DNA from 3 places in the Paenibacillus dendritiformis genome. Region 1 is predicted to be linked to each of the others. Evidence: riboswitches for the same ligand, from Rfam matches in the RefSeq annotation. Region 1 holds a riboswitch; each other region holds the start of a gene.
What was found. A riboswitch is a leader RNA that binds a small molecule or an ion and turns the genes downstream of it on or off. The one in region 1 is predicted to bind cyclic di-AMP.
Positions count from the first base shown of each region.

Region 2: linked by a shared signal. The riboswitch ahead of L6439_RS15300 (3D domain-containing protein) and the one ahead of L6439_RS10860 (CAP domain-containing protein) in region 1 are both predicted to bind cyclic di-AMP.
Region 3: linked by a shared signal. The riboswitch ahead of L6439_RS28135 (resuscitation-promoting factor) and the one ahead of L6439_RS10860 (CAP domain-containing protein) in region 1 are both predicted to bind cyclic di-AMP.

Region 1 covers NZ_AP025344.1:2,483,037-2,486,313, reverse strand. The annotation lists gene L6439_RS10865 (BsuPI-related putative proteinase inhibitor) at 80-958, opposite strand; gene L6439_RS10860 (CAP domain-containing protein) at 1,153-1,905, opposite strand; cyclic di-AMP (ydaO/yuaA leader) riboswitch at 1,911-2,042, opposite strand; gene L6439_RS10855 (hypothetical protein) at 2,334-2,609, shown strand; gene L6439_RS10850 (histidine phosphatase family protein) at 2,642-3,277, opposite strand, start outside.
Region 2 covers NZ_AP025344.1:3,478,813-3,482,089, reverse strand. The annotation lists gene L6439_RS15305 (amino acid ABC transporter ATP-binding protein) at 1-442, shown strand, start outside; cyclic di-AMP (ydaO/yuaA leader) riboswitch at 1,612-1,787, shown strand; gene L6439_RS15300 (3D domain-containing protein) at 1,796-2,563, shown strand; gene L6439_RS15295 (polysaccharide deacetylase family protein) at 2,629-3,277, opposite strand, start outside.
Region 3 covers NZ_AP025344.1:6,334,604-6,337,880, forward strand. The annotation lists gene L6439_RS28125 (HD domain-containing protein) at 1-419, shown strand, start outside; gene L6439_RS28130 (TatD family hydrolase) at 528-1,295, shown strand; cyclic di-AMP (ydaO/yuaA leader) riboswitch at 1,491-1,695, shown strand; gene L6439_RS28135 (resuscitation-promoting factor) at 1,976-3,088, shown strand; gene rnmV (ribonuclease M5) at 3,207-3,277, shown strand, end outside.

The DNA of each region.
Region 1 (3,277 bases):
CCAACCGTTCCGCTTAGACAACGCCAAAAAGCCTTCATGCCGGATGTCCGGACAGAAGGCTCAGGCCGCGTGCTCGCGGTTAGAATTGGATCTCCTGCTTCAAGTACGCCTTAGGCTCGGTGACGAGCCAGAACTCTACCGTATAGGTCTGGCCCTCCTGAAGATTCACAGCCTCGCTGTAGGTCAGCGATTTCCCGGGGAGCAGCGTCTCTTCTCCCAATACGGTTAAATAAACTTTGTCCTTGGAGGCGAGATATACCACTCTGCCCGCGGCGTCAGTCACCTTGAAGTCATACCGCTGCGAGGAGCTGAACTCAAGAAGGAGCTCTTCATGCGACGGGTTGGTGACGGTGAACGTCAGCAGCGCCTGACCCTGCTTGCTGCGTCCGACTTCCAGCTTCGACACCAGCGGCGAGATCCGGACGGCCTCCCGGAACTCATCCGCCAGCTTCTTAGCCGTTAGCCCGGAGATTGGCTTACGGAAGTCAAGATCGTCTTTGACGATCGACAAGGCTACAGCCGCGTGAATATAGCGGGACGCCCACGCCGAGCACTTGTAAGAAGATGACTTCGCCTGATCGAATGCCGGCGCGGCAATCTCGTCAAGCTGGTACCCCCGTACAAGCGCAGCGATCATCTCCTGATAGGTTACGGTTCGATCGGGCCGGAAATGTTCGGCATCCGTTCCCTTCATCAGTCCCGCTTCGATGACGGCGGGAATGGCCCCCCGGGCCGTGGCCCAGTGATCGGCCGCATCCGCGAATGCCGTGCTCGTCTTCTTCGTATCCAGTCCGAAGAGCTCGGCCAGCAGGACCGCCAGATCAGCCCGGCTCAGATCGTTCATTTCTATGGCATTGCTGCCGGGCTCTATGGCCCGCGGTTCCGCCTGGGTTCCGGCCGGAAGCGCCATCATGCCCGCAATAACCAATCCGCAGGCAAGTCTGTTAATCTGCTTCATCTCCATCTTCTCCCTTCGCGAATGTCGGAATGAATGCATGAATGCATCTTCCTATATTTTACCTGACGATCTTCAAGCGCGGGATGTTGCAGGATCAGGAATAGGATTCCCCTTCGGAGTCGGCGGCAACCGGGTACGCAGCAAAACAGCGGCACCTTCTCCAGATGCCGCTGCCATGATGTCCTATTTACTTGTTAGCCGGTAAACTCTTGAACCCATTCACCGTTGTAGTACGCGACGCCAATCGATGTGTAGTTCGGATTCATAATGTTTTGGCGATGCCCTTCGCTGTTCATCCAAGCGTTCATGACCTCTTCCGGCGTACGCTGTCCTTTGGCGATGTTCTCGCCGGCCGTGCGGTATTGGACGCCCTGCGACTTCATCAGATCGAACGGCGAACCAAGCGTCGGCGATTGATGGTCAAAATAATTGTTGTTATACATATCTTGCGCCTTGATCATCGCTACCTTGGTCAGCTTCTCATCCGATTGAAGCGGGTTCAAGCCGGCTTTGGCCCGTTCCTTGTTGACCAAATCCACCACTTGGCTCGCGAAATCCGACTTGTCCGCTGCCGTGCCATTCTCCGTGCTTGGCACAGGCTGGGCCGGCTTCGTTGGAGCAGGCGTTGGCTTGGACTCCGGCTTGTTGGCGGAATTGCCTGGATTTTGAACCGTCGGCTGCTTGACAACTGGCTGCTTGCTGCCGTTATGGCCTTGATTATTCCATTCCTTGACCAGGTTGTCCAACCAAGCTTGCCAGTCGCTGGATTTTGCCGGATCCGGGATGACGGCTTTCACATTGACGCCGTTTACTTTTACCATATAACAATTCGGGCTTTGCGCTTTCACCGCGTCGGCCTGCGGAGCCGCGAAGGCGGATCCCGCCGCCAGAACCGGCGCTAGCGCGATGGCGCTGGTCACTGCTACTTTTTTGAGCGTATTCTTCATTCGTTCATCTCTCCCTTTGCAGCCTACGAGGTTAGCTGTCGGGTTCGGGTCAAAGAGGTCACCCCTGACGCAAGTCTGCGCCTTCACCCCAAAAGTTGGTTCCCCCGCGCTCTTCCGAGCTTCGGCTTGATTCGAATTCGTACACATCGTAACACGAAATAGTAGGAGAGATCATGCTATAATATATGGCACTAAATTAAGATTTTGTTACCTATTGTAACCTTTTTGACACCTTGAACAAGGTTGGAATCCGCCGCCTTGGCTAAGCCCTTGACGTGTTACAACCCCCGCTGCTCCGCAATTATCTGTGTTCTCCCCCCTCTCATTGTTATCAAAAAATCATTCCTGCCTCATCCCCTTATTCCAAGTATCGCCAAAATATATTATAGTAGATTTCAAATCTGTCAAAATTTCGGATAGAGGTGCCTATGATTATTCGCATTGCTTTGGGACTGCTCCTCACCGCCATTGCAGGAGTGTATGCCCTCATAGAAGATGACCTGTACCAATGGTTCAACATTACCGGTTGGATTGGTCTCGGACTGTGCGGATTCGCCGGCCTGATGTCCGACGGGCTTAGCCAACCGGAGTACAACAGAGAGCGCAGCGCCAGTCAAGGCATAGGCTTCGTCGCTACGCTATGGCTGCTTGGCGCGCCGAGCCTGCTCACTTCGCTGCTGCTGTACATCCTCGTCTACCGCTAAGGTTGCCTGATCGAATGGATGCCAATCCCCGGCTACCAAGCTTTCGCTTCATGGCCATCCTGGTAATGGGACGTGTCTCCGTGCAATAAAATGCGGGGGTTCCCATCAATGAACTCCAGCTTGCACAGACATGCCGGATGAATGTAGGGGAGTTCCCACAGCAGATGCAGAGGGCGCGGCTCCGCGTGAGCCATCAGCAGCTTGACCACGACCGTATGGGTCACCATCAGGACGGATTGGCCAGGATGGTCGCGCACGATGCCTAAGAGCCGCGCCAGAGCCCGCTCTTGAACCTCATGGAAGGTCTCGCCGCCTTCAACCTGGAATCGGGCCGGGTTGTTCCAAAATAATTCGAATTGCTCCGGATCCCGCTCCTTCACCGCCGCCTGCGTCTGTCCTTCCCAGGCGCCAAGGTGAATCTCCTTCAGATCCTCGCAGGCCTGAATCGGCACATCCCGTTCCATCCGAATCAGCTCTGCGGTCCGGTACGCCCTTCCGCTGGAACTGGCATATATCGCATCAAGAGGCTCATGCCGTAGCGCCTCGCCGAGCCAGATCGCTTGTTGGACACCAAGCTCGGTCAATGGCGAGTCCTGATGCCCCTGCATTCGATGCTCCAGGTTCCACTCGGTCTGTCCGTGGCGCACTAGATAAATGGTTGTCGGTTT
Region 2 (3,277 bases), 1.0 Mb from region 1:
GATGGACAACATTACGCTGGCTCCCATTAAAGTGAAAGGGAAGAGCAAGGCGCAAGCAGAGGCGACCGCGATGGAGCTTTTGAAGAAGGTCGGATTGGCGGACAAGGCATCTGCTTACCCAGACCAGTTGTCCGGCGGACAGAAGCAGCGGATTGCCATTGCCCGGGCATTGGCGATGGAGCCGCATGTCATGCTCTTCGACGAGCCGACATCCGCCCTGGATCCCGAGATGGTCGGCGAAGTGCTGGAAGTAATGAAGTCGCTCGCCCGTGACGGGATGACGATGGTGATCGTAACGCATGAGATGGGGTTCGCTCGCGAGGTCGGAGATCGCATCGTGTTCATGGATGGGGGGCATATCGTCGAGCAGGGACCGCCGCAGCAATTGTTCGCTGCGCCGCAGCACCCCCGCACACAGGAATTCCTCGGACAGGTTCTTTAAATGCACGATGCACGCGAAAAGACACAACTAAAAAATCAATGGAGCCGGTTACCCATTGACCCTCCAAAACAGAGCCAGCCGGTGCTTCCGGCTGGCTTTTGCACGTGCGCCGGAAATGCAGAAAGTACGTTCCTCTCATCTGAAAATGAAGCGCCGCCCATAATCCCCTTTTTCCACAGTCAAAAAATCCCTTTCTCTTAAGAACACTATCCTGATGCCAGACAATCAGGAGATTGCGTGCTGCTCCTTACGAGAAGTATCCCCATGGAGCAGGCAGCGTAATAGTACGTGTTGGTTCCTTATGAGCAGTATCCCCATGGAGCAGGCAGTGGAATAATGCGTGTTGGTTCCTTATGGGCAATATCCCCATGGAGCAGGCAGCGTAATAGTGCTTGTTGGTTCCTTATGAGCAGTATCCCTATGGAGCAGGTAGGTAATAGTGCGTGTTGGTTCCTTATGAGCAGTATCTCCATGGAGCAGGCAGTGGATTAGTGAGTGTTGGCTCCTTACGAGCAGTATCCCCATGGAGCAGGCAGCGGAATAGTGCGTGTAGATTCCTTATGGGCAGTATCCCCATGGAGCAGGCAGTGGAATAGTGCGTGTTGGTTCCTTATAAGCAGTATCGCACCTAAGCTGGGATTGAAGTTAAAGGCGCTCTGTTTCATGCCAGCTCGGCTATTCTTCAGAAGCCGCTTCAAAATCATCGTATCTCCTGACGGGCCAGGGCAACAAAGGTTGTGAGCTACCTGACGGAATGGGAGATGATGGAATGGGAGAGTGGTCCAAAGGCAGCGAGCTGCCTCATGGAATGGGAGAGTGGTCTAAAGGTAGCCAATTACTTGACGCAACGGGAGAGTGTCCCAAAGACAGCGAGCTACCTGACGCAACGGGAGAATGTCCCTAAGGCAGCGAACTGCCGACAGAGGGGGACAGTACGAGCAAGCCGCGTGCCAACAGGAAATTAGACATCACCAATATGAGGAAGGGGCAAAACTGTTTACAAATTTGTAATCTATGATATAGTAGTAATCGCTGGTTACAATTTTGTTACATACCTGATTCCTTATGGACGGAATGAAGCGATTTCATAAGTCATTTTGGCCCAGTTCATAGGATTCTGAAGCATGTTGTGGCTTAATTTCCATTAACTGCATGCGCACAGGTTACAAAATTGTGATATGCTGCAATTCGAGCCGAACATAGTACGGGGGATGATTGACCGGTGTTCATTTCACAACGGGATGAGCGCCTTGGGGTGAATCAGAACTGGCGGGTGGCCAGCATGTAGGGTACTCCTTGACCCGAATCCGACAACTAACCTCGCAGGCTAGCTTAAGGAGGAACATACACCATATGCGGAAAAGAACGACATTAAAGCTTGCAGCGGCAGTGCTGGGATTAAATCTTGTATTTCAAATCATGCCGGCATATGCTGAGCCTTACATCGCCCAAGACGGGGACACTTTTTACTCTCTAGCGAAGAAGCATAATATTGATCTGGACGTCTTGATGAAGGCGAACCCGAACATCGATGCTCGGAATATTTATGGAGGGTTGAAGCTGGAGCTTCCGAAAAAGACCTTGCAAGGTCTTGCGGTGGAAGATCAGAACGCTGCTTTGATAGAAGCGGACATGGATGAGACCGCATCGGCAGCGGGTAAGGCTGCAGCAGCAGCGGACGAGCCGGCAGCTGCTGCGGAAAAGGCATCGGCGGTTAAGGAGCAAGTGCAGGAGAAAGCGAAGCAGGCTCCGCAAGCTGCTAAGAATAACGTACTTACCGTCTCCGGCAAGGAGATGACCTATAAAAAGAAATTGAACATGAAGGCCACGGCATATACGGCCCATGCGAGTGAAAACGGAAAATGGGGCGCAGTCGATTACTTCGGCAACCCATTGAAGCTGGGGACGGTAGCCGTGGATCCGAAGAAGATTCCATTGGGAACAAAGCTGTTCATTACCGGCTATCAGTTCAAGCATCTGCCGCAAGGCGGATTCATCGCGGAAGCTCGCGATATCGGCGGCGCCATCAATGGCAACCGGCTTGATATTTTCGTGCCTGTCAGCAAGAAGACCGGCAGCACTTTCGGCATTCAGAATGTCGAAGTATATATAATTTCATAATTCATATCAACATCATTCAACCCCTGTCCATCTTGTGGCAGGGGTTGTTTTTGCATTTCAGGGCTTCAATTGTCTTTTTTATCTTTCCGGTCCTGGAGCAGCTCGGGCACGGTGACAAAACGGTAACGCTGCTTCTTCAATTCCTTGATGATGGAGGGCAGGGCTTTGACCGTTCCTTGCAAGTAACCGTTTTGCTTGCTTCCCCCGGCATGTTGAAGGACGATTGAGCCGGGTCTGACGGCGTTGATTACGTTGTTATATACTTCTCTGGCGTTCAAGCCCCGCCAGTCGTTGGAATCGACGTCCCAATTGACGACCAGATAGCCGTGATCCCCTGCCCACTTTAACTGCTCTTCATTGATTTCCCCGAAGGGAGGGCGATAAAATCTTGGCTTGTAACCAATTATCTCTTCAATTACCCGTTCCGCATCCTTCACTTGCTGCTCGAAGGCAGGAAGTGACAGCTTGGTCATCAAGGGATGGCTGTAAGAATGATTGCCGATAATATGGCCTTCCCGGACGATTCGCCGAACCAGGTCGGGATGGGCTTTGGCCCGAGAGCCCACGAGGAAGAAGGTAGCGCGAATGTTATGCTCCCGCAAAATGTCGAGCACAAGCGGGGTTATCCGGTTATCAGGGACATCATCGAAGGTAAGGGCTACCCGGCGCAGTCCGCGCTTAGAGCCATGAAGCTTGAAAATATGCGGGTATTTC
Region 3 (3,277 bases), 2.7 Mb from region 1:
TGCAATGGCGCCTGGAGAAGGACGAGCGGTTGGCCGACTTGTGCGAGCGGTTCATGGAGCGTAAACTATACAAATATATTGAAACGGACCAATTGGATAAAGCGACGGAGCGCCGCCTGTCCCAAGTCTGGGCGGAAGCGGGACTCGATCCGGAGTATGACTTGATGTTCGACTCCCCATCGGACAATCCGTACGATGTGTACCGGGTAGGGGATGAACCGACGCAGCAGCATATTTTGCTGCTCGATCCGTATGGCCGCGTCATGGAGCTGTCGAAGAAATCGGATATCGTCCGCTCGATTAGCGGCATCCGGAGAGGGAAGCATTATATTTACTTTCCGAAGGACAAGCTGGAAGCCGTTCAGCATGCGCTGCCGGCCGATGTGAGGCAGCTGTTCCTGTCGGGGGAGACCGGATAACAACCGCTTTTCCCTTCATCTAAGAGGGCGGGGAGCGAACCCGAACGGCAGCAAGCCGGATATTCATTCGGGAAGACAAGCATACATCATTATGAAGGAGTGACTTCAATGCTATTTGATACGCACACCCATTTAGATAATGAAGCCTTTGACGCCGACCGGGAGGAGATCATCGCCCGAGCCTATGAGCAGGGAGTCACGAAAATGGTAAACGTCGGGTTCAACCGGGAGACGATTCCGACGACGATGGCCTTGGCGGAGAAATACGAGTTTATATACGCGGCTGTGGGCTGGCATCCCACCGATGCCATCACGATGAAGCCCGAGGACATGCAGTGGATTGCCGATCTGACACAGCATGAGAAGGTAGTTGCCATCGGGGAGATCGGGCTTGACTACCATTGGGACACTTCCCCCAAGGATGTGCAGCAGCGCGTGTTCCGGGAACAAATCGGGCTTGCCCGCGAGTTGAAGCTGCCGATTATAATTCATAACCGCGAGGCACATGAGGATGTCGTCCGGATTTTGCGCGAGGAGAAGGCCAGCGAGGTCGGCGGCATCATGCACTCGTTCTCCGGAAGCTGGGAGACGGCTAAAATGTGCCTTGACATGGGGTTTTATATCTCATTTGGAGGGCCGATTACGTTCAAGAATGCCAAGCAGCCGAAGGAAGTGCTTGTCCGTATCCCGAATGACCGCCTGCTGGTCGAGACGGACTCCCCATATTTAACGCCGCATCCATTTCGAGGAAAGCGGAATGAGTCCGCATATGTTCGTCTCGTTGCTGAAGCGGCGGCTGAATTGAAAGGAATGGAATTTGAAGAAATTTGCAGAATGACGACTGAAAATGCTTTGACATGTTTTGACATACAATGAAAAGCGATGAAAAACCGATGAAATAAAGATGTAGGCCACCAAATAAGTGGATTCCATTATGAAAATGCGAAATTGTTACTTTTTTTTAACCCTTTTTCGCTTAAAACGGAATTGATACTGTCTTTACAAGGTGATTACAAACACGATATGATTTCTCACAGATGTTCGAAACGAAAACTTGAATATTGTTCCAACCAACCAGTATCGCTTAATCTCCTTGAGTGGAGAGCGGGGGAACCAAATGGCGTGTTGGCCGGCATCTATAGCCTGGCTGAACGCGTGGATTGATTCCTTGGGGTGAATTCGGTGCAGCCGAGCCATGAGCCGGTTCGCAGCGACAGGGCGACTCTCGCAGCCCGAACCCGACAGCTAACCTCGTCAGCGTACGGAGAGAGGGGTCCTCGTGCGTCCTTGACTGATGACGTTTGGGTTTCAATGAGAAGCCATGAAAGAGTCGCCTCTTGCACTAGGCTTCTTTTGTTTTTTCTTGAAATCTTCTTTTTTTGAATAAAGAAAAGAAAGACGTCATAGGTGTAAGAAACAGGAGGTGAGGAACAACCGTTACTGGTGTTGGTGCGGAGGAACCGCAAGGTTGCTTCGTAAACATTCTTCAAATAGTCGCGTCAGCCAGAAATCATGCGTAACACTCGACGGCGGGACTATGTAAGGAGGACCGAGAAGTGGGACAGCTCGTTCAAGACGAAACCCATGAACCCCGATCATCCAGCATGTCGCTCGCAATGCGATGGAAGCATGAAAATGTTCGTATCGTCTCTGTCATCATCGTTATGGCGGTTGTAATTACCTTGATAGCCGTATTATTTCAGTACAGCGCGTCCAAGAAGACCCTGTCCGTCTATGTGGATGGACGGGAAGAAGCTTTGGTAACCCGGGAATCGATGCTGCGCGATGTTTTGGATGAGCACGCGATAGCCGTTGGGGCCCATGATGTGGTATCGAAGCCGTTGGATTCGGAAATCGCCGATGGTGATCGGGTCATCATCGAGCGCGCCAAGCCGGTCAATATCGTGATGGCCGGCAAGAAAGCGACGCACTACACCACAAAGAAATCAGTGAATGAAGCATTGATCGCATTGAATATACCCGTCAAAGCGGAGGATAAGGTCATCCCTAAGAAAGAGACCGCCGTATCGGAAAATATGGACATCCGGATTATCGATGTCCGCAAAAATGTCGAGGAGCGAAAAGTAAAGGTTCCGTTCCGGACAGTAAAGAAAGCCGATCCGAGCTTGGCGAAGGGCAAGACGAAGACGGTGCAAAAAGGCCAGGAAGGCCTGGTGATCCAGAAGATCGAGAAGGTATACGAGGACGGCAAGCTCGTGTATTCCAAAATGGTGGACAAAAAGGTAAAGACGAAACAAGTGAACCAAATCGTTGCTTACGGCACCAAAAAAGAGCCGGAAGTCGCCGTACTGTCCGCCAGCGGGGGGAACCTGTCGAACGGAAGCCTTGATTTCAACTATAAAAAAGTGCTCAAAAACGTAGAGCTGACCGCCTATACCGAACAGGAGGGCTCTGCAGGCTCGAAGACGGCATCCGGGGCCATCGTCTCCGAAGGCCGCACCATCGCCGTCGATCCGGATGTCATACCGCTCGGCTGGTGGGTGTACATTGAAGGCATCGGATTCCGCCGCGCCGAAGATACCGGCGGCGCAGTCAAGGGGAACATCATTGATGTCTACTTCGACAGCAGCAGCACCGTCCGCAAATTCGGCCGCAAGCACGGATACACGGTGTACGTTATCGGTCCGGTGAAGCCGGAATTGAATTAGGGCGGCGTTATAACATATAGTAAGATACAACGTTTTATGTCATTCTAAGAAGAGGGAATTCCCTCTTCTTTTGTGTTTTTACATAGAGGCGCAGCGGGAACGGAGAGGAGCAGCAGTTGTGATTCGAGAAGTGATTGTAGTGGAAGGGAAAGATGATACCGTAGCCATCCAGCGGGCCGTGGAAGCCGA